Regions from separate parts of the Streptomyces sp. NPDC017943 genome, predicted to be linked through region 1. Evidence: predicted binding sites of a transcription regulator. Region 1 holds the regulator's gene; each other region holds the start of a gene.

Region 1 (7,311 bases):
CGCAGTCCGCCCAGCGTCCCGTGCCGTCCGTGAGGACGACGTCCTCGCCGGCGCGCAGCCGCTTCACCGAGACGGCGTGCCGCCCTTCGGGCCCGTCGAGCACGTACCGGCCGCCGCCGCCCGCCCGGAAGTGCTCGACCACGAACACCGGCGCGGTCATCGCGCACCTCCCGCCAGCGCCGCACGGGCGGCGGCGAGTTCCCCGGCGAGCACCTCGACCAGGTGCCCGGCGGGCATCTCCCGCGCCATCCGGTGCCCCTGCCCGGCCCACAGCGCCATCCCCTGGGCGTCGCCCGCCTTGGCGGCGGCCTTGCGCAGCGGCGCGGTGAGGTGGTGGACCTCGGGGTAGGCGGCGGGCGCGTAGGGGCCGTGCTCGCGCACGAACCGGTTGACGAGGCCGCGGGCCGGGCGGCCCGTGAAGGCCCGGGTGAGTTCCGTGCGGACGAAGAGGGGGTGGGTCAGGGCCTGCTTGTGCAGGGCGTGCGCACCGGACTCGTGCGTGGGGACGAAGGCGGTGCCGAGCTGGGCGGCGGCGGCCCCCGCCGCGAGCACGGCGGCGATCTGGCCGCCGCGCATGATGCCGCCCGCGGCGACGACCGGGATGGTGACGGCCTCGCGCACCTGCGCGACCAGGGAGAGCAGTCCGATGCCGCCGCCGTCGGTGTCGGGGGTGTCCCGGTGGGTGCCCTGGTGGCCGCCGGCCTCGAGGCCCTGCGCGATGACGCCGTCCGCGCCGGCCCGCTCCACGGCGCGGGCCTCGTCCGGGGTGGTCGCGGCGGCCAGGACGAAGGTGCCGACGCGGTGCAGGGCGTCGATCACCTCGCGGTCCGGGACACCGAAGTGGAACGACACCACGGGCACGGGGTTGTCGCGCAGCACGACGAGTTTGGCCTCGAAGCCGTCGTCGCGCCCGCTCTCGGGATCGCCGAGCCCGGTCTCGTACCAGGTCGCCTCACCGGCCAGCTGGTGGGCGTAGACGTCCACGGCGGCGGGGTCGGCGAGATCCGGGTGCGGCATGAAGACGTTGACGCCGAACGGCCTGCCCGTGAGGCTCTTGAGCTGCTTGATCTCCTGGTACATCCCGTCGGCGGTCTTGTACCCGGCGGCGAGGAACCCGAGCCCGCCCGCCTCGCACACGGCGGCGGCGAGCTGCGGCACGGAGATGCCGCCCGCCATGGGGGCCTGCACGATCGGGAGCGGGAAGAGATCGGTCAGAGCGGAGGACATGACCGCATGTTGTCACGTCCTCCGCGCCCGTCCGAAACCGGCCTGCCGTGTGGCACAGGCCAGGGGAATGCCTGCTTCCGCCCGCGCGGGAGTCGCCCCGGTCGCCGGCTCAGCGTCCGTTGAACGCGTCCTTCAGCCGCGAGAACAGCCCCTGCTGTCCGGGCTGGAACTGGCCCGTGGGGCGCTCCTCGCCGCGGAGCTTGGACAGTTCGCGCAGGAGGCGCTCCTGCTCGGGGTCGAGCTTGGTCGGCGTCTGGACCTCGACGTGCACGATGAGGTCGCCGCGCCCGCCACCGCGCAGGTGCGTGACACCGCGGCCGTGCAGCGGGATCGACTGGCCGGACTGGGTGCCCGGGCGGATGTCGACCTCCTCCATGCCGTCCAGCGTCTCCAGCGGCACCTTCGTGCCGAGGGCCGCCGCGGTCATGGGGAGTGTCACCGTGCAGTGCAGGTCGTCGCCGCGCCGCTGGAACATCGGGTGCGGCAGCTCGTGGATCTCGACGTAGAGGTCGCCGGCCGGACCGCCGCCGGGCCCGACCTCGCCCTCGCCGGCGAGCTGGATCCGGGTGCCGTTGTCGACACCGGCCGGGATCTTGACCGTGAGGGTCCGGCGGGAGCGCACCCGGCCGTCGCCCGCGCACTCGGGGCAGGGCGTGGGGACGACCGTGCCGAAGCCCTGGCACTGCGGGCAGGGGCGGGAGGTCATGACCTGGCCCAGGAAGGACCGGGTGACCTGCGAGACCTCACCGCGGCCGCGGCACATGTCGCACGTCTGCGCGGAGGTGCCCGGCGCGGCACCCTCGCCGTTGCAGGTGTTGCAGACGACGGCCGTGTCGACCTGGATGTCCTTCGTCGTGCCGAAGGCCGCCTCGTCGAGCTCGACCTCGATGCGGATCATGGCGTCCTGGCCACGGCGGGTGCGCGAGCGCGGTCCGCGCTGCGACGCCGTGCCGAAGAAGGCGTCCATGATGTCCGAGAAGTTCCCGAAGCCACCGGCTCCGAAGCCGCCGGCACCGCCGCCGGCCTGCGAGAGCGGGTCGCCGCCGAGGTCGTAGACCTGCTTCTTCTGCGGGTCCGACAGCACCTCGTAGGCGGCGTTGATCTCCTTGAACCGCTCCTGGGTCTTCGGATCGGGGTTGACGTCCGGGTGCAGCTCGCGGGCGAGCCGCCGGAAGGCCTTCTTGATCTCTTCCTGCGACGCGTCGCGGCGCACGCCGAGTACGGCGTAGTAGTCCGTGGCCACTACGACTCCGCCAGGATCTGTCCGACGTACCGTGCCACTGCGCGTACCGCTCCCATCGTTCCCGGGTAGTCCATGCGGGTCGGTCCGACCACGCCGAGCTTGGCGACTGCCTCGCCGCCCGAACCGTAGCCGACCGACACGACGGACGTGGAGTTGAGTCCTTCGTGGGCGTTCTCGTGACCGATCCGTACGGTCACGCCCGGATCCTTCGCCTCGCCGAGCAGCTTGAGGAGCACGACCTGCTCCTCCAGCGCCTCCAGCACGGGCCGGATCGTGAGGGGGAAGTCATGACCGAAGCGGGTCAGATTGGCGGTGCCGCCGATCATCAGCCGCTCCTCGTTCTCCTCGACGAGCGTCTCCAGGAGTGTGGAGAGCACCGTGGAGACCGTACCCCGGTCCTCGTGCTCGAACGCCTCCGGGAGATCCTCCACCAGACTCGGCACATCCGCGAAACGGCGGTTCGCCACGCGGCTGTTGAGGCGCGCGCGCAGATCCGCGAGCGAGGCCTCGCCGAAAGGCGCCGGGCAGTCCACCACGCGCTGCTCGACCCGCCCGGTGTCCGTGATCAGCACGAGCATCACCCGCGCGGGCGCGAGGGACAGCAGCTCCACGTGCCGCACGGTCGAACGGGTCAGCGACGGGTACTGCACGACGGCGACCTGGCGGGTGAGCTGCGCGAGCAGCCGCACCGTGCGCGCCACGACGTCGTCGAGGTCGACGGCGCCCTCGAGGAAGTTCTGGATCGCGCGCCGCTCGGGCGCGGTCATCGGCTTGACCCCGGCGAGCTTGTCGACGAACAGCCGGTACCCCTTGTCGGTGGGGATCCGCCCGGCGCTGGTGTGCGGCTGGGCGATGTACCCCTCGTCCTCCAGGGCCGCCATGTCGTTGCGCACGGTCGCCGGGGAGACGCCGAGGTTGTGCCGCTCGGTGAGGGCCTTGGAGCCGACCGGCTCCTCGGTGCCGACGTAGTCCTGGACGATGGCGCGCAGCACTTGCAGTCTGCGTTCACTGAGCATCGCGCACACCTCCAGAAGTCGTCCGCCCGTTGCCCGCCGTTCGCGGCCTGGCACTCTGCGCGTGCGAGTGCCAGCATTCCCCGGCCCAGTGTACGGCGGTGGGGTACGCCCCCGGCAAGGCTGGTCGTGCGGCGTCGTGCCGCGGGCGGGGCGCACCGCTAGCGTCCCGGTATGACGGTGACTTGGGAAGACCTCGGGTGGGAGCGCGTGGCCACGGGTGTGGGGCGGTGCCGACTGCCGGTGTGGGACTGCACGATCGGGCTGGTCGTCGGCGAGGGGGCGGTCCTTCTGATCGACGCGGGGTCGAGCCTCGCCGAGGGCGCGCGGCTGGGTGCGCAGGCGCGGGCGCTCACCGGTCGGCGTGTGACACATCTCGCGCTGACCCACCCCCACTTCGACCACGTCCTCGGCGCGGCCGCGCTCCCGGGCACCGAGGTCTTCGGCGCGGTGGGCGTGGACGCGGTGCTGTCGCGGGCGCGGGACCGCGAGGAGCTGCGCGAGGACGCGGTGCGCCAGGGCCTGGCGGCCTCCGCGGCCCGGGAGGCGGTGGAACGGCTGGCTCCGCCCGGGCACCTGGTCTCCGGCGAGTGGACCCTCGACCTGGGCGGCGGCCGGCAGGTGCTGCTGGCGAACGTGGGCCCGGGGCACACCGCGCACGACCTGGCCGTGCTGGTGCCGGGCGATCCCGAGGTGGTGTTCTGCGGCGACCTGGTCGAGGAGTCGGGTGAGCCGCAGGCGGGTCCGGACGCCGTGCCCGCGCGGTGGCCGGCCGCCCTGGACCGCCTGCTCGCCCTGGGCGGCGAGGACGCGCTGTACGTGCCCGGTCACGGAGCGGTGGTGGACGCGGCGTTCGTCCGCGCCCAACGCGACGCGCTGGCCGCGCGTTTCGGCGTGTCGTCGTGAGCGTCCGGCGGCTTTCCCTATCGTCGTGCGAATGCGCCAGTACTCGACCGATCTGACCCCGCCGTGGAAGAAGCCGAAGCCGGTTCCCGAGGTCCCGGCCGAGCCGGGCCTGGTGGTGGAGGAGCCCGGGAGCGGGTTCTGCGGGGCGGTGATCCGCTGCGAGGCGGGCACGGTGACCCTGGAGGACCGCTTCGGCAAGCACCGGGTGTTCCCGATGGAGCCGCGCGGCTTCCTGCTGGAGGGCAAGGTGGTGACGCTGGTCCGCCCCGCGCCGGGTGCTCCGGCCCGCCCCAGCCGCACGGCCTCCGGCTCGGTGGCGGTCCCCGGCGCACGCGCCCGCGTGGCCCGGGCGGGCCGCATCTACGTCGAGGGGCGGCACGACGCCGAGCTGGTGGAGAAGGTCTGGGGCGACGACCTGCGCATCGAGGGCGTGGTCGTGGAGTACCTGGAGGGCGTGGACGACCTGCCGTCGATCGTCGAGTCCTTCGCACCCGGCCCGGACGCGCGCCTCGGCGTCCTGGTCGACCATCTGGTGCCGGGCTCGAAGGAGTGGCGCATCGCCGAGTCGGTGACGAGCGAGCACGCGCTGGTCGTGGGCCACCCGTACATCGACGTCTGGGAGGCGGTGAAGCCGTCGGCCCTGGGCATCGCGTCCTGGCCCCGGGTCCCGCGCGGCCAGGACTGGAAGACGGGCGTGTGCCGTGCGCTGGGCTGGCCGGAGAACACGGGCGCGGCCTGGCAGCGGATCCTGTCGTGCGTCCACTCGTACAAGGACCTGGAGCCGGAGCTGCTGGGCCGGGTGGAGGAGTTGATCGACTTCGTGACGGCCCCCTAGCCGCGGGCATGCGCGCCGCGGGGGGCGCGCGGCGCCCCGGCCCGGGCGCCTCAGTCCACGAGGTCCCGGACGACCCCGTCCGCCAGCAACCGCCCGCGCAGGGTCAGCACTGCCCGCCCCTGCGCATAGGGCTCGTCCTGGAGCAGCCCCTCGGACAGCGCCCGCCGGGACGCCGCAAGCCCCTCCTCCCGCAGCAGCGACAGCGGCACCCCCTCCCGGAGCCGCAGCTCCAGCAGGATCCGCTCGACCCTGCGGTCCTCGTCGGACAGCACCTCACGTCCGGCCCCCGGCGACCTCCCCGAAGCCAGCGCGGCCGCGTACGCCCCCGGGTGCTTCACGTTCCACCAGCGCACGCCGCCCACGTGGCTGTGCGCGCCGGGTCCCGCGCCCCACCAGTCGGCTCCCCGCCAGTACAGCTCGTTGTGCAGGCACCGGCCCGCCTCGGAGGTCGCCCAGTTCGACACCTCGTACCAGTCGAACCCGGCGCCGGAGAGCACCTCGTCGGCGATCAGGTACCGGTCGGCGTGGACGTCGTCGTCGGTCATCGGCACCTCGCCCCGGCGGATCCGCCGCGCGAGCTGCGTGCCCTCCTCGACGATCAGGGCGTACGCGCTGACGTGGTCGGGTCCGGCGCCCAGCACCGCGTCCAGGGAGGCCCGCCAGTCGTCGTCGGACTCCCCCGGCGTGCCGTAGATCAGGTCCAGGTTCACGTGCTCGAACCCGGCCGCCCGGGCCTCGGCGACGCAGGCCTCGGGCCGCCCGGGCGTGTGGGTGCGGTCCAGCACCTTCAGCACGTGCTGCCGCGCGCTCTGCATGCCGAAGGAGATCCGGTTGAAGCCGCCCTCGCGCAGGGCCGCCAGATACGCCGGGTCCACGGACTCGGGGTTCGCCTCGGTCGTGATCTCGGCGTCCGGCGCGAGTCCGAACTCCTCGCGGACCGCCCGCAGCATCCGGACCAGGTCCTCGGCGTCCAGCAGCGTGGGCGTGCCCCCGCCCACGAACACCGTCCGCACGGCCCGCGGGTCGTCGCCCAGCACCTTGCGGGCCAGCCGGACCTCGTCCACCAGCGTCCCGGCGTAGTTGTCGCGCGAGGCGAGCACGCCGCCGGTGCCGCGCAGCTCGGTCGCCGTGTAGGTGTTGAAGTCGCAGTAGCCGCAGCGGGTCGCGCAGTAGGGGACGTGCAGGTAGAACCCGAGGGGGCGGTCGGCGGCCCCGGCGAGCGCGGACGCGGGCAGCGCGCCGTCGGCGGGGACGGGCTCGCCGTCGGGGAGTGCGGAAGGCATGCCTTCCATTGTCCAGCACCGGCGGGCTCACTCCGCCTGGAGCACCAGCAGCGCCAGATCGTCCGCCGGGGGCCGCTCCCCGAAGTCGTGCACGAGCTGCTGGATCCGCTCGGCTATCAGCTCGGCCCGGAGCCCGGCGCACCCGGCCAGCGCCGCGGCGAGCCCGTCCCCGTCGTCGAACTGCCGGGAACCGGAGCGGCGCTCGGTCACGCCGTCGGTGACGCACAGCAGGGTGTCCCCGGGGCGCAGGTCGAAGCTCTCGCTGGTGTACGTGGCGTCCTCGACGACGCCAAGGAGGGTCTGCGGCTGCGCGCAGGGCTCGACCTCGCCACCCGCCCCGAGCAGCAGCGGCAGGGGGTGCCCGGCGGAGGCGACCGTGCAGTGGACCCCGCCGTCGAAGGGGACCAGTTCGCCGTAGAGCAGGGACAGGAAGCGGGTCTGGGGACCGTCGCCGGGCGGGGTCGGGCGCGCTCCCGCGGCCACCAGCGCCCGGGCCGCCGCGTCGGCGGCCTCGGTGGCGTCGTCGAGCAGCAGCTGGTTGAGGCGGTCGAGGACGTCGGCGACGCGATAGCCCTCGCGGGCCAGCAGGCGCAGCCAGGGGCGGGCCAGGCCGATGACGACGGCCGCCTCGGGGCCCTTGCCCTGGACGTCGCCGACGGCGAAGCACCAGCGGCCGTCGCCGGCCGGGAACAGGTCGTAGAAGTCGCCGCTGGGTCCGCCCTTGTCGCAGGGCTCGTAGACGAGCGCGCTGCGCACGCCGGGGATCTCGGCCACGGCGCCGGGCAGCAGTCCGCGCTGGAGCAC
Region 2 (7,311 bases), on a different contig from region 1:
ACGGCGTTGAACGTGCCGCGGATCTTGTTCACGACCAGGGTCGACAGGGCCTCGCCCTCGACGTCCTCGGCGATGATCAGCAGCGGCTTGGAGGCGTTGGCCTGGATGACCTTCTCCAGCAGCGGCAGCAGGTCCGCGATGGCGGAGATCTTGCCCTGCGTGATGAGGATGTACGGGTCGTCCAGGACGGCTTCCATGCGCTCCTGGTCCGTCACGAAGTACGGCGACAGGTAGCCCTTGTCGAAGGCCATGCCCTCGGTGAAGTCCAGCTCCAGACCGAAGGTGTTGGACTCCTCGACGGTGATGACACCGTCCTTGCCGACCTTGTCCATGGCCTCGGCGATGAGCTCGCCGACCTGCTGGTCCTGGGCGGACAGCGCGGCGACGGCGGCGATGTCGGACTTCTCGTCGATCGGGCGGGCCGAGGCGAGCAGGTCGTCGGAGACGGCCTTGACGGCGGCGTCGATGCCCTTCTTCAGGGCGGCCGGGGAGGCACCGGCGGCGACGTTCTTCAGGCCCTCGCGCACGAGCGCCTGGGCGAGCACGGTCGCGGTGGTCGTACCGTCACCCGCGATGTCGTTGGTCTTGGTCGCCACCTCCTTGACCAGCTGGGCACCGAGGTTCTCGTACGGGTCCTCGATCTCGACCTCGCGGGCGATCGTGACACCGTCGTTGGTGATGGTGGGGGCGCCGAACTTCTTGTCGATGACGACGTTGCGGCCCTTGGGGCCGATCGTCACCTTGACCGTGTCGGCAAGCTTGTTGACGCCGCGCTCGAGGGCGCGACGGGCGTCCTCGTCGAACTTCAGGATCTTCGCCATGGGAGCGTGAGCCCTCTTCCGGAAATTGGGATAACGACAACTGCGCCCCGGGCGCCCGGCTTATTGGCGATCGCGGGGGCCAGGGGCGCAGTTCAGAGCAAGGTGCTTCGGGTGAATTACTTCTCGATGATCGCGAGCACGTCGCGGGCCGAGAGGACGAGGTACTCCTCGCCGTTGTACTTCACCTCGGTGCCGCCGTACTTGCTGTAGAGCACGACGTCGCCGACGGAGACGTCGAGCGGAAGACGGTTGCCGTCCTCGAAGCGGCCCGGGCCCACGGCCAGGACGACGCCCTCCTGGGGCTTCTCCTTGGCGGTGTCCGGGATGACCAGGCCAGAGGCGGTGGTCTGCTCGGCGTCGAGCGGCTGGACCACGATGCGGTCCTCGAGCGGCTTGATGGCAACCTTGGAGCTGGTGGTCGTCACGATCCGACCTCCCCCTTCGGAGATCTCACGGGGTTAACTGTCTGAGGTGGCGACCAGGTGGATCCGTCGTCGCGGGTGCCGGACCTGCCCGTCGCTGTGTTGGCACTCTCCAGGGGGGAGTGCCAGACCCGAGACTATGACTGCGATTAGCACTCGGTCAAGCGGACTGCTAATTGCCCGCGGCGCGTCGGTCGGCCGGCCGCTCCGGCGCGCCTCCCCCGTGGTCCTCCGGGTGGTCCTTCTGGTGGTCCGGCAGGCCTTTCTCCAGGTGGTCCTCCAGCCGTCCCACCCGCAGGCCCCGGCGGTCGATCTCGCGCAACAGACTCCGCGTCCGCTCGGCGAGCGTCAGGGAGTCGGTGTCGCCGGACGGTACCGAGACGATGTCGCCCGGCCGCAGCCGCCGTGCGCCCCGGCGGTAGTCCAGCTCCCCGTCGCCGTCCAGGGACACGCGCCACAGGACGACCGCCCGGATGCCGCAGTCGGCTGCGGCGCGCAGGGTCGTCGTGTCGTAGGTGCCGTAGGGCGGCCGGAAGAGCCGGGGGCGGACGCCGAACCGGGCCCGGAGCTTGTGCTGCTGGCCGCAGATCTCCGCGCGCTGGCCGGCGTAGGGCAGTCCGCGCAGGGCGGGGTGGTCCAGCGTGTGGTTCTGGAGGGAGGCGCCGACGCCGCGCAGCCGGGCGAAGTGGGCGTAGCCGGGGCCCACGACGCTGTCGGTGAGGAACAGGCTGACGGGAAGCCGTCGTTCGCGCACCAGGTCGACGAAGCGGGGGTCGCGCTCGGCGCCGTCGTCGTAGGTGAGGAAGACGACCGGGTCGCGGGTGGCGACGCGGTCGACGACGGGCGGCAGGCCCGTCGCCCGGCGTCCGTCGACGGGAGCGGAGGCCGCCCCGGGCGCTCCGCCGTCGGCGGGAGCGGAGACCGCCCCCGAGGCCCGGCCGTCGACGGGAGCGGAGGCCGCCCCGGGCGCTCCGCCGTCGGCGGGGGCGGAGGCCTCTCCCGGAGCGGCCCCCGCGGGGGCGGGGGCCGCTCCGGGGGGCCGGCCGTCGGCGCCGCCCGGGCGCTCCCCCGGTGCCGTGGCGCAGCCGGCCAGCAGGGCCAGGCCCGCGCACAGGGCCGCGGCCCGCCGCCTCACAGGTAGTCCTCCAGCCGCCCGACGGCGTACCCCTCGGCCGTGACCTTGTTCAGGAAGCGGCGGAGCATGTCGGGCATCGTGCCCTTCCACTCGCCGGGGCCCCGGAAGTGGGTGAGCACGATGTCGCCCGGGCGCAGGTCGCGGTCCGCCTCGCGGTACTCCCAGTGGTCGGCGAAGACCTCCTCGTTCCACAGCGGGGCGTACGCGATGCCGCAGGCCTTGGCGGCCCGCAGGGTCGACCGGTCGTAGCTGCCGTAGGGCGGGCGGAAGAGGGCGGGGCGCTCGCCGAAGCGCTGCTCGATGTAGCGCTGCATGCCGCAGATCTCGCGCTTCTGCGCGCGGTAGGACATGCCGCGCAGGTCGGGGTGGTGCAGGGTGTGGTTGTTCAGGGCGACGCCCTCGGCCTGCATCCGGCGGAAGTAACGGGGGTCGTCCTCGACCAGGTAGCCGCTGAGGAACGCGGTGTAGGGGACGCCCAGTTCGCGTGTCATCCGCAGGAACGAGGGATCCTTCTCGGCGCCGTCGTCGATGGTGAGGAAGACGACCTTGTCGCGGGTGGGGACCCGGGTGAAGACGGGCGGCAGGTCCGACTCCCGGTGGTCCTCCACCTCGAAGCCCTTGCGCGTCTTGATCCTGGGCTTGCGCGCGGGGGCCGGCGGGGCGGACAGCGGTACGGCGCGCAGCCCCCACCGGCGGGCCGCGGCGACCCGGGCGGTGTGGGCGGAGCGCAGCTTGGAGGCGTAGGAGTCCAGGGCGCGGGCCGGGGGCGCCTTCAGGGGCTGCTGGCCGCCGGCCGGGACGACCGAGCGGTCGCCGCCCTGCGCGCAGCCCGAGGCGATGGCGGCCAGGGCGAGCACGGCGAGGCCGATCCGCAGACCGCCGCGCGCCCGGCCCCTGTCCTCATATGGCCAGCTTTTGTCCTCACGTGCCCGGCTTTTGTCATTTTGTACGACTGCTCGCATGGGGCCGGATCCTCGCAGCCCGCCCGTACGAACCGGCCCCGACACCGCGGCCGCTCCCCCGACGGTCCACCGACTGGCCCACACCCCCGCCGCGCCGGTCGTGGTCGACAATGATCCGGTGAACGACCTCGCACCCCTCCTCACCCCCGAAGGCCGCGCCCTCCTCGACGAGGTGCGCGACACCGACCCGGCACAGGAGCTGGCGGTGGCGACCCGGCTGCGCCGCGAGCACCCGGCCGAGCTGGTGTCGGCGGCGCTCGGGCAGGCGCGGCTGCGCCAGCGGGCGGCGGTGAAGTTCGGCGCGGAGGACGCCCGGCGGATGTTCTTCACGCCCGACGGGGTGGAGCAGTCGACCCGGGTGAGCGTGGCCGCCTACCGGGCCGGGCGGATGGCCGCCCTGGGCGTGACCTCGGTCGCCGACCTGTGCTGCGGCATCGGCGGCGACGCGATCGCGCTGGCCCGGGCGGGGATCCGGGTGCTGGCCGTGGACCGGGACCCCCGCACGGCCGAGGCGGCCCGGGCCAACGCCGAGGCACTGGGTCTGGCCGAGCTGATCGAGGTGCGCGAGGCGGACGTCGCGGACGTGGACACCGCCGGGTACGACGCCGTCTTCGCCGACCCGGCCCGGCGCGGCGGCCGGGGCCGGATCTTCGACCCGGAGGCCTACTCGCCGCCCCTGTCCTGGGCCGTGGCCGCCGCCCGCCGGGCGCCGCACGCCGCGCTGAAGGTCGCCCCGGGCATCCCGCACGAGGCGGTCCCGCAGGACGCCGAGGCGGAGTGGATCTCCGACGGCGGGGACGTGAAGGAGGCGGTGCTGTGGTTCGGCACCGCCCCGGGCGCCGTGCGCGCCACCCTGCTGCCGGGCCCGCGCAGCCTGCTCTCGCGCGGCCTGCCCGACCCGGAGGTCCGCCCGCCCGGCCGCTACCTCTATGAGCCGGACGGCGCGGCCATCCGCGCCCACCTGGTCGCCGAGGTGGCCGAGGAGGTCGGCGGCGGTCTGCTCGACGCGACCATCGCCTACGTCACGGCCGACACCCTGCACCCGACCCCGTACGCCACCGCCTACGAGATCACCGACCATCTGCCCTTCAACGTCAAGAAGCTCAAGGCCCTGCTGCGGGAGCGGCGGGTGGGCACGCTGACGGTGAAGAAGCGCGGCTCGGCGGTCGAGCCGGAGGAGCTGCGCCGCAAGGTCAAGCCGCAGGGTCCGCACGCGGCGACGGTGTTCCTGACCCGGGTCGCCGGCGCCCCGGCCATGCTCGTCGGGCACCCGGCCCGAGAGTCAGGTCCGCCCGGCGGCCCGGCGCGGCAGCGGTAGCCGCCCCCCGTCCGCCCGCGAGGGTGTACGGGCCCGGGTGCCGTCGGAAACCGGGGCGAGCCAGGCCGGGTCCGGCACGGCACCGACCCCGGGTTCTCCTCGGGTGGCGGCGCTCGCGCCGGTCACCGCAGTGACTCCCAGAGCTCGTCGACCTCCGGCTGGTCCGCGACCACCCGGTTGGGGTCGGAGGGGGCCGGCACCACGGGCATCGTGACCGTGCGGACCGCGTCGGCCGACAGACCCCGCAGGCTCCGCCCCAGCCGGCTCAGTTCCGCCAGGGAGTCCAGGCCGGTGTCCGCGGTCAGGCCCGCGGTCGCCGCGTCGGCGACCCGGTAGAGCTTCGCGGGATCGGTGAGCAGGTCCTCGGCCGCGATCTGCTCCAGCAGGGCCTTCACCAGCTTCTGCTGGAGGCCGATGCGCCCGAGGTCGCTGCCGTCGCCTATGCCGTGCCGGGTGCGGGCCAGGGCGAGGGCCCGGTCGCCGTCGAGGTGGTGGGTGCCGGCCTTCAGGTGCAGATGGCTGTCGTCGTCGGAGATGTCCTCCTCGGTGGTGACGGTGACGCCGCCGAGCGCGTCGACCAGCCGGGCGAACCCCGCGAAGTCGATCTCCAGGTAGTGGTCCATCCGCACGTGCGTCATCGCCTCGACGGTCTTCACCGCGCACACCGGACCGCCCACCTCGTACGCGCTGTTGAACATCGCGCCGTACGCCACCGCCGTCGACCCGCCGGACGGGGCCGGGCAGGAGGGGCGGGTGACCAGGGTGTCGCGCGGGATGCTCACCACCGTCGCGGCGGTCCGTCCGGCGTCGAGGTGGACGACCATCGCCGTGTCGGAGCGGGCGCCCGCGCTGTCGCCGCCGCCGAGCCGGCGGTTCTCCTCGCCGCTGCGCGAGTCCGAGCCCAGCACGAGGATGTTGAGCGCCTCGGCGGGCAGCGCGGAGTCCGCCGGCGCGGGCGAGGCGAGCGGTCGTGGCGGGCGGTCGTCGCCCAGCGCGTGGTCGATGTCGACACCGGTGATGTTGTCGTCGAGGTGCCGGTAGGCCCAGCCCGCCGCCGCGGCGCCCAGCACCAGCGCGCCCGCCAGGACCACCGCCGCGGCCCTGGGCACGTTCGGGCGCCGGCGCGCCGCTTCGCCCTCCCCGTCGCGTTCCGTCACGCCCAGGAACATAGGTCCGAATAATGTCGGCCAGGGAGTCCGGAGCGGCCTTTCTTGGGAAATTCTCAGATGGCGAAGGCTCGTCGAAACTTTCGAGCGTGCTCTCGACTTGCTTCGAATCCCTCGCCGGTCTCCCCCCGCCGCCCGGCTCCCGCGTCAGACTCCGGTCGCGGGCGCCGCCGTGCTGCTGCGGACCACCAGGCTCGTCGCCAGCTCGACCCGGGTGGCCGATGCGGCCTCCTCGTCGCGGCCGAGGTCCAGGACCAGCCGGGCCGCGGCCTCGGCCATCTCCGTCAGCGGCTGCCGCACGGTCGTCAGCGGCGGCCCCACCCAGCGCGCCACCGGCAGGTCGTCGAACCCGACCACGCTCAGGTCCTCCGGGACGCGCAGACCAAGCTCGCGGGCGGCCTCGTAGAGCCCGAGCGCCTGGAGGTCGTTCCCGGCGAAGACGGCGGTCGGCCGGTCCGGGCGGCGCAGCAGCTCCAGGCCGCGGCGGTAGCCGGTCTCGTGGTGGAAGTCCCCGGCCACGATCAGGGACGGGTCCACCGGCAGCCCGGCCGTCTCCAGCGCGGCCCGGTAGCCGTCCACCCGGGCGCGGCTGCACATCATCTGCGACGGCCCGCTGATCGCCCCGATCCTGCGGTGCCCGAGGTCGACCAGGTGCCGGGTGGCCGCGAGGCCGCCCTGCCAGTTGGTCGCACCGATCGACGGCACGTCCGCGCCGGGGTCGCCGGCCGGGTCCATCACCACGAACGGGATGGACCGGCTGGTCAGCAGCGCCCGCTGCGCCGCGTCGAGCCCGGACAGCACCAGGACCACCCCGTGCGGGCGCCGGGCCGCGACCTGGTCGGCCCAGCTCCGGCCGGGGGTGAGCCGCCCCGCGCTCTCCGACAGCACCACACTGAGCCCGGCGTCCCGGGCCACGTTCTCCACGCCGCGGATGACCTCCATCGCCCAGGCGCTCTCCAGCTCGTGGAAGACCAGGTCGAGCAGCGGGGAGCGGGTCGCCTCGGCGCGCCGGCGCCGGTAGCCGTGGACGCGCAGCAGCTCCTCCACCCGGGCGCGCGTCGCCGCGGCGACGTCCGTGCGGCCGTTGAGCACCTTCGAAACAGTCGGTGCGGAGACACCGGCCTCGCGGGCGATCTCGGCGAGCGTCGCGGTCTGCGCGGTGCGCCCCCGCGTCCGGTTCTGCGTCCGGGTTTGCGTCCGGCTTTCAACCGGCTCGGGGGAAGTCATGGCGGCGATCGTATCCCTGCGGCACCTCTTGACGAAGCCCTCGGAGCGCCATAGGTTCCCGGAACATTCGAAGTACAGCTCGAAACATTCGTAGTAGCGGGTGCGGAAGAGATCGGCTCAGCACCGTTCACGCGCTCGTGAGCACCGTTCGTTGAGAGGGCCGTCCGTCCACCCGACAGGAGCTTCATGACCACCGCGCCCTGGCGTGACCCCGCCCTGCCCGCCGCCGCCCGCGTCGACGACCTGCTGTCCCGGATGAC
Region 3 (7,311 bases), on a different contig from region 1:
AACGCGTTCCGGATCCGCTGACCGGAACCCGGAATTCCTGCCGCGAGCCCGACAAGATGTAGCCAAAGTGTGCGCGTCTTTCGCGGCTTTTGTTCTTTTTGTGCGGCCCGACTTGCCCTGAATTCGGGCGAACTCTCCCCACATTCCGGACCCTGTGCGTCCAGAATTCTCGTCCGATTGACCTGTTGCAGACGGCAGTTGGACAGATACATTCAGCCGCGGTCGACGCGTTCCGGCGCACGCCCCCAACCGTGGGGGGTGAGGTCTGACCCGGATCCGCGAAGTGTGGATCTGTGCAAGGGCCAGTAATAGGGGAGTTAGGCATGGCTCAGGGCACCGTCAAGTGGTTCAACGCGGAGAAGGGGTACGGCTTCATCGCGGTCGACGGTGGTGCGGATGTTTTCGTCCACTACAGCGCGATCCAGATGGACGGCTACCGCACCCTGGAAGAGGGCCAGCGGGTCGAGTTCGAGATCTCGCAGGGCCAGAAGGGGCCGCAGGCCGACATGGTTCGCGTCTCTGCCTGAACGCGCACCACGACCACAAGCTCACGCGACCGGTCTTCGCAGAAGGGCCCGCACCCTCCGGGGGTGCGGGCCCTTCCGCGTGCCCGGGGGGCGCGCGGGGGCGTGTTCGCGGGCGGCTGAGCGCCCCACCCGATCCCCGGAGGCGCTTGTGCCCGCCCGTCACCCGACCGCCACCCCTCAATGAGCACCCGCTTCGCGGGCGCGCCTTGCACTCCGGGGGGTCGAGTGCTAATCATTGCGTTAGCACTCTGAAGGTGAGAGTGACAACGTAAGGACCGGGTCGGTGAGGCCCGCAGGCCGAAGTGGGAAGGAACCACGAGGCCGGCGAGCCGTCCGTCGCGGGCGCGGGCGCGGTCCGGAGTCATCACCCCCAGTCCTGGAGGGACCACTTCACATGGCCAAGATCATCGCGTTCGACGAGGAGGCGCGGCGCGGCCTCGAGCGCGGCATGAACCAGCTCGCGGACGCCGTGAAGGTGACGCTCGGCCCCAAGGGCCGCAACGTCGTCCTCGAGAAGAAGTGGGGCGCGCCCACGATCACCAACGATGGTGTGTCCATCGCCAAGGAGATCGAGCTCGAGGACCCGTACGAGAAGATCGGCGCCGAGCTGGTCAAGGAAGTCGCCAAGAAGACGGACGACGTCGCCGGTGACGGTACGACCACGGCGACCGTCCTCGCCCAGGCCCTGGTGCGCGAGGGTCTGCGCAACGTGGCCGCCGGTGCCAACCCGATGGCCCTGAAGCGCGGTATCGAGAAGGCCGTCGAGGCCGTCTCCGCCGCCCTGCTCGAGCAGGCCAAGGACGTCGAGACCAAGGAGCAGATCGCCTCCACGGCCTCGATCTCCGCCGCCGACACCCAGATCGGCGAGCTCATCGCCGAGGCGATGGACAAGGTCGGCAAGGAAGGCGTCATCACCGTCGAGGAGTCCCAGACCTTCGGTCTGGAGCTGGAGCTCACCGAGGGTATGCGCTTCGACAAGGGCTACATCTCGGCGTACTTCGCCACCGACATGGAGCGTATGGAGGCCGTCCTCGACGACCCGTACATCCTGATCGCCAACTCGAAGATCTCCAACGTCAAGGACCTGCTCCCGCTCCTGGAGAAGGTCATGCAGTCGGGCAAGCCGCTGCTGATCATCGCCGAGGACGTCGAGGGCGAGGCCCTGTCGACCCTGGTCGTCAACAAGATCCGCGGCACCTTCAAGTCCGTCGCCGTCAAGGCCCCGGGCTTCGGCGACCGCCGCAAGGCGATGCTGCAGGACATCGGCATCCTCACCGGCGGCGAGGTGATCTCCGAGGAGGTCGGCCTCAAGCTGGAGAACGCCACGCTCGACCTGCTGGGCAAGGCCCGCAAGGTCGTCATCACCAAGGACGAGACCACCATCGTCGACGGTGCCGGCTCCGCCGACCAGGTCCAGGGTCGCGTGAACCAGATCCGCGCCGAGATCGAGAACAGCGACTCGGACTACGACCGCGAGAAGCTGCAGGAGCGCCTGGCGAAGCTCGCCGGCGGTGTCGCGGTCATCAAGGCCGGTGCCGCCACCGAGGTGGAGCTCAAGGAGCGCAAGCACCGCATCGAGGACGCCGTGCGCAACGCCAAGGCGGCCGTCGAGGAGGGCATCGTCGCCGGTGGTGGCGTGGCCCTGCTCCAGGCCTCCCAGGTCTTCGAGAAGCTGGAGCTCGACGGTGACGAGGCGACCGGCGCCAACGCCGTGAAGCTCGCGCTGGAGGCCCCGCTGAAGCAGATCGCCGTCAACGGTGGTCTCGAGGGCGGCGTCGTCGTGGAGAAGGTCCGCAACCTCCAGGTCGGCCACGGCCTGAACGCCGCGACCGGTGAGTACGTCGACATGATCGCCGAGGGCATCATCGACCCGGCGAAGGTGACCCGTTCCGCGCTGCAGAACGCCGCCTCCATCGCCGCGCTGTTCCTCACCACCGAGGCCGTCATCGCCGACAAGCCGGAGAAGGCCGCCGCGCCGGCCGGCGGCGGCATGCCGGGCGGTGACATGGACTTCTGATCGACCCGGTCGATCACGTCCTTTCCGAGGGCGGCACCTCCTGTTCCGGCAGGGGGTGCCGCCCTCGGGCGTGTGCGGGATCACAGGGGGCGGGGGATGGCGCGCCGGGGCCACTTGGTTGAACCGTAGGCCCTATGCGCATGCACATACTGACCGGTATGCGCGTACTGTCCGGTATCCGAAGGAGCCCCCACGTGAGCGACGCCGCCTCCCGCGCAGCCGACATCCTGTCCCGGCCCGTGACCCTGAATGGCCTGACCGTCCCCAACCGGATCGCGATGGCCCCGATGACCCGCATGTTCTCCCCGGGCGGCGTGCCCGGCGAGGACGTCGTCTCCTACTACGCGCGCCGCGCCGCCGCGGGGGTCGGCCTGATCGTCACCGAGGGCACCTACGTCGGGCACGAGTCGGCCGGGCAGAGCGACAGCGTGCCGCGGTTCCACGGCGAGGAGCAGCTCGCCGGCTGGGCGAAGGTCGCCGAGGCGGTGCACGCGGCGGGCGGCACGATCGTGCCGCAGCTGTGGCACATCGGCATGGTCCGCAACCAGGGCGAGCCGCCCGTCGCCGACGCCCCCGCCGTCGGCCCCTCCGGGCTGCGCATCGGCGCCGACGAGCCCACCGGCAAGGCCATGACCCAGGCCGACATCGACGCCGTCATCGGCGCCTTCGCCGAGGCCGCCGCGGCCGCCGAGCGCATCGGCTTCGACGGCGTGGAGCTGCACGGCGCCCACGGCTACCTGCTCGACCAGTTCCTGTGGGAGGGCACCAACCGCCGCACCGACGCCTACGGCGGCGACCGGGTCGCCCGGGTCCGGTTCGCCGCGGAGATCGTCGCGGCCGTCCGCGAGACCGTCTCCGCCGACTTCCCCGTCGTCTTCCGCTACTCGCAGTGGAAGCAGGAGGCCTACCGCGCCCGCCTCGCCGAGACGCCCGAGGAGCTGGAGTCGATCCTGACCCCGCTCGCGGCCGCGGGCGTCGACGCCTTCCATGCCTCCACGCGCCGCCACTGGGTCCCCGAGTTCGACGGCTCCGACCTCAACCTCGCCGGCTGGACCAAGAAGATCACCGGCAAGCCCGCCATCACGGTCGGCTCGGTCGGCCTCGACGGCGTCGACTTCCTCAAGTCCTTCCAGGGCCGGGGCGCCGAGGTCGGCGACCTCGACAACCTCCTCGACCGCCTCGAGCGCGACGAGTTCGACATGGTCGCCGTCGGCCGCGCACTGCTCCAGGACCCCGAGTGGGCCCGCAAGGTGCTCTCCGGCCGCTTCGACGAGCTGGCCCCCTACGACCCGTCCGCCCTGAAGACCCTCAGCTGAGCCGGCCGGGCACGGGGTGCCCGCACCCGCTCGCGACGGCCGGAGGACACTGAACGGGCGCCAGTCCGACGGCACTTCGTGAGGAGACCCCAGATGACGACGTCCGAGCCCCGCTTCTCGACGGACGGCCCGCGGCCCGGCCCGGTGGTGCGCACCACCGCCGGCGCGGTCCGCGGCCGCAGGGAGGAGGGGCTCGCCGTCTTCCGGGGTGTCCCCTTCGCCGCGCCCCCGGTCGGCGAGGCCCGTTTCATGGCGCCCCGGCCCGCCGTGCCCTGGGACGGCGTGCGGGAGGCCCACGCCTTCGGCCCGCCGCCCCCGCAGGACCTCGGCCTGATGGGCGGCCCCGGCCTGATCGACGTGTCCCAGGGCGACGAGTGGCTCACCGTCAACGTCTGGACGCCCGAGCCGGATCCGGCCGCCCGCCGCCCGGTCATGGTGTGGATCCACGGCGGCGCCTACAAGCTCGGCCACGGCGGCAGTCCCGGCTATGACGCCCGGCACCTCGCGGCCGAGGGCGACGTCGTGGTCGTCACCTTCAACTACCGCGTCGGCATGGAGGGTTTCGCCGCCGTCGAGGGCGCCCCCGCCAACCGGGGCCTGCTCGACCAGGTGGCGGCCCTGGAGTGGGTGCGCGACAACATCGAGGCGTTCGGCGGCGATCCGGGCCTGGTCACGCTGTTCGGCGAGTCCGCCGGTGCGGGGTCGATCGCCTCGCTGCTCGCCATGGACCGGGCCGCCGGCCTGTTCCGCCGGGCGATAGCGCAGAGCGTGCCGGGCACGTTCTTCTCCGCCGAACTCGCCGCCGACATGGGCCGCGCCCTCGCCGCCGAGCTGGGCCTGCGCCCGACCGTCGCCGATCTGTCGGCGGTGGACCCGCGGCGGCTGCCCACCGCGGGCGAGACACTGAGCGCCAAGATGACCCAGTACGTCGACCGCTGGGGCCAGGCGGCGCCCACGGTCACGCCGTTCGCCCCGGTCGTCGATGGCGAGGTTCTGCCGCAGGCGCCGTGGCGGGCCCTGGCGGCCGGAAGCGCCCGGGACGTGGGTCTGATCGTCGGCCACAACCGCGAGGAGTACCGCCTCTTCCTCGCCATGGCCGGGCACCTCGGCGGTGTCGGCGAGGAGCGGGCGGCCTCGGCCCTGCGCCTGTTCGCCCCCGGCGGCGAGCAGTCCTACCGGGACGCCTTCCCCGGTGCCGGTGCGGGCGAGCTGTACGAACGCGTCCAGACGGAGTGGCTGTTCTCCATGCCCTCCCTGCACCTGGCCGAGGCGCAGCGCGCGGGCGGCGGCACCGCGCACGTCTACGAACTGACCTGGCCCGCCCCCGCCAGCGGCGGCGCGTTCGGCGCCTGCCACGGCCTGGACATCCCGCTGCTGTTCGGCACGTACGGCGCGGACCTGGGGGCCCTGCTGTTCGCGGGCGCCGAGCCGTCCGCCGAGGCCCGGGCGCTGTCGGCGCGCTTCCGCTCGTCCTGGTCGGCGTTCGCGCGCACGGGCGACCCGGGCTGGCCGGTCTACGACGAGCAGCGGCTGGTGCAGGTGCTGGACGCGGAGCCGGTGGTCGTGCCGTACCCCGAGGAGACGGCCCGGCGGCTGTGGGAGGACCACGAGTTCCGGCCGCTGCCGCTGCTGCGGTCTCAGTGACGGAAGGCGTCCACCGGCTCCACGCGTGAGGCACGCAGCGCCGGACAGGCGCCCGCGAGGAGACCGGTCAGCGTCCCGAGCAGGGGGGCGAGGAAGGCGACGGCCGTCGGCAGCACCGGGGTCCACTGCTGGAGGAGCGCGACGGTCACGACCGCGAGCACACCCGCGGCGGCGCCGATGAGACCGCCGACGCTGCCGATGAGGGCGCTCTCGGTGAGGAACTGCGCGGTGACGTGCCGGCGGCGGGCGCCCAGCGCCCGGCGCAGGCCGATCTCGCCGGTGCGTTCCAGCACGGCGATCAGCGTGGTGTTGGCGATGCCGACGGTGCCGATCGCGAGGCTGACCCCGGACAGCAGCAGGAAGAGGCTGTCCAGGTCATTTGGAGGAGGGCGTGACGTCGACGGTCCGGGAGGCGGTGACGTCGCCGCGCAGGAGGACGGTGGACGTCAGGACGCGCCGTTCGACGGGCGTCGTCAGTGTGGTGAGCCCGGGGCCCGCCGCGTCCGCCGCCACCTGCTGCGGGGAGCGGATGGCCGAGCCCGCGGCGAAACCGACGGCGATCAGGGCCGCCGCGGCGACCGTGCTGCCGGTGAGCGCGCTAGAGGTTGCCCATCGGCTCGATGTCGACGCGTACGGGGGTGCCCCACACGCGCAGCACCTCGTAGTCGGTGAACTCGTGCACCAGGCGGTACGCCATGGCCGCCCGGGGTGCGCGGCGCTGGGCCGCGATGTACAGCTCGGCCTCGCGGCGGTCGCGGCGCGGGGTGCCGCACAGCTGCCAGCTCTGGCCGTTCCACAGCTCCGGCAGCCAGCGCTGCTGGGGCTGGGGGCGGTCGCCGCGCACGCCGTAGCGGGTCTGGACCGGCTCGCTCTGCGGCTGGTGCGGGGCGGGGCCGTTGAACTCCGCCCGGCGGGCCGCCCTGCGCCGGGTCTCGCACAGCAGGCACCGGTCCGGGGCGGCCTCGTCGACCGGGCCGTTCGGGTGCTCGGGGCAGCGGGTGCTGGGCGCGGCGTTCGAGACGCTCTCCTCCAGCAGGTCCAGGGCCCGCCGCAGATCCGCCCTGACCTCGTGCAGCTTGGCGTCCGGCGTGTCGCTGGTCAGGGCCTCGCCGTGCTCACCGAGCAGACGGAGGGCACGGCCGAGTGCGGTCAGCTGGGCGTGGTTCATGCTCCCCATTGTCCTCCGCCGGCCGGCGGACCGATCGGGAGGTGACGTCGCGGTGACGTACGGATGATCGAAGGGTGTACAACCAAACGGCCCTGATCACCGTCTAACAGGCGTATCGCGCGTACACCCCGGCGTCCGCCCCACCGCACGCCGCCCGGAATGCACGTCTGCCCGAGAGAAAGCCTGTCCATGACGTTCCGTTGGCTGTGCGGTGTCCTGCGTGTGCGCGGGAAGACCGACCTTCTGCTCGTGTTCCTGTTCGCCGCCGGCTTCGCCGCACTGCCCGTCTTCGCGCTGCTGCCGTCGCTGTGGGGCTTCGCCGCGGCCTCGCTGGTGACCTACGTGGCCGACGAGGTGCTGCACACCCGTGCCCCCGCCTTCGTACGGCGGCTGGCCGCGCTGCAGCTGACCCGCACCCTGCGGTTCGCCGTGCGGACGGTGATGCTGCTCGCCCTGGCGGAGCGCCTGGGCGCCCCCGACACCGTGCTGGTCGGCGCGCTGGCCGTGTTCAGCCTGCACTTCACCCTGGTGATCCTGTACTCGGCCGTGCACCACGCGATCCGGCGGCGCCGCGTGCTGCCCGTGGTGGTGCGCAACCTCGACATGAGCGGGGCGGGCATCCCGCAGTCCCCGCCCGCC

The links. The regulator HrcA, encoded in region 1, represses chaperone genes, less so after heat shock. The targets are predictions, from matches to a motif close to TTNGCACTCNGNNNNNCNGAGTGCNAA.
Region 2: a site for HrcA is predicted at 1,346-1,372, ahead of groES (co-chaperone GroES). Genes of this name have one in related genera too.
Region 3: a site for HrcA is predicted at 733-759, ahead of groL (chaperonin GroEL). Genes of this name have one in related genera too.

The regions. Positions count from the first base shown of each region.
Region 1 is NZ_JBIRHH010000006.1:563,247-570,557, reverse strand. It holds gene ACH4C6_RS22700 (16S rRNA (uracil(1498)-N(3))-methyltransferase) at 1-160, opposite strand, end outside; gene ACH4C6_RS22695 (nitronate monooxygenase) at 157-1,227, opposite strand; gene dnaJ (molecular chaperone DnaJ) at 1,337-2,470, opposite strand; gene hrcA (heat-inducible transcriptional repressor HrcA) at 2,470-3,486, opposite strand; gene ACH4C6_RS22680 (MBL fold metallo-hydrolase) at 3,658-4,389, shown strand; gene ACH4C6_RS22675 (DUF3097 domain-containing protein) at 4,421-5,224, shown strand; gene hemW (radical SAM family heme chaperone HemW) at 5,275-6,507, opposite strand; gene ACH4C6_RS22665 (SpoIIE family protein phosphatase) at 6,535-7,311, opposite strand, start outside.
Region 2 is NZ_JBIRHH010000001.1:1,019,121-1,026,431, forward strand. It holds gene groL (chaperonin GroEL) at 1-821, opposite strand, end outside; gene groES (co-chaperone GroES) at 938-1,246, opposite strand; gene ACH4C6_RS04475 (polysaccharide deacetylase family protein) at 1,416-2,378, opposite strand; gene ACH4C6_RS04480 (polysaccharide deacetylase family protein) at 2,375-3,340, opposite strand; gene ACH4C6_RS04485 (methyltransferase domain-containing protein) at 3,459-4,658, shown strand; gene ACH4C6_RS04490 (LCP family protein) at 4,781-5,827, opposite strand; gene ACH4C6_RS04495 (LacI family DNA-binding transcriptional regulator) at 5,972-7,051, opposite strand; gene ACH4C6_RS04500 (glycoside hydrolase family 3 N-terminal domain-containing protein) at 7,238-7,311, shown strand, end outside.
Region 3 is NZ_JBIRHH010000008.1:116,572-123,882, forward strand. It holds gene ACH4C6_RS25495 (cold-shock protein) at 324-527, shown strand; gene groL (chaperonin GroEL) at 922-2,544, shown strand; gene ACH4C6_RS25505 (NADH:flavin oxidoreductase) at 2,739-3,860, shown strand; gene ACH4C6_RS25510 (carboxylesterase/lipase family protein) at 3,954-5,504, shown strand; gene ACH4C6_RS25515 (ABC transporter permease) at 5,498-5,878, opposite strand; gene ACH4C6_RS25520 (hypothetical protein) at 5,880-6,017, opposite strand; gene ACH4C6_RS25525 (hypothetical protein) at 6,103-6,672, opposite strand; gene ACH4C6_RS25530 (hypothetical protein) at 6,862-7,311, shown strand, end outside.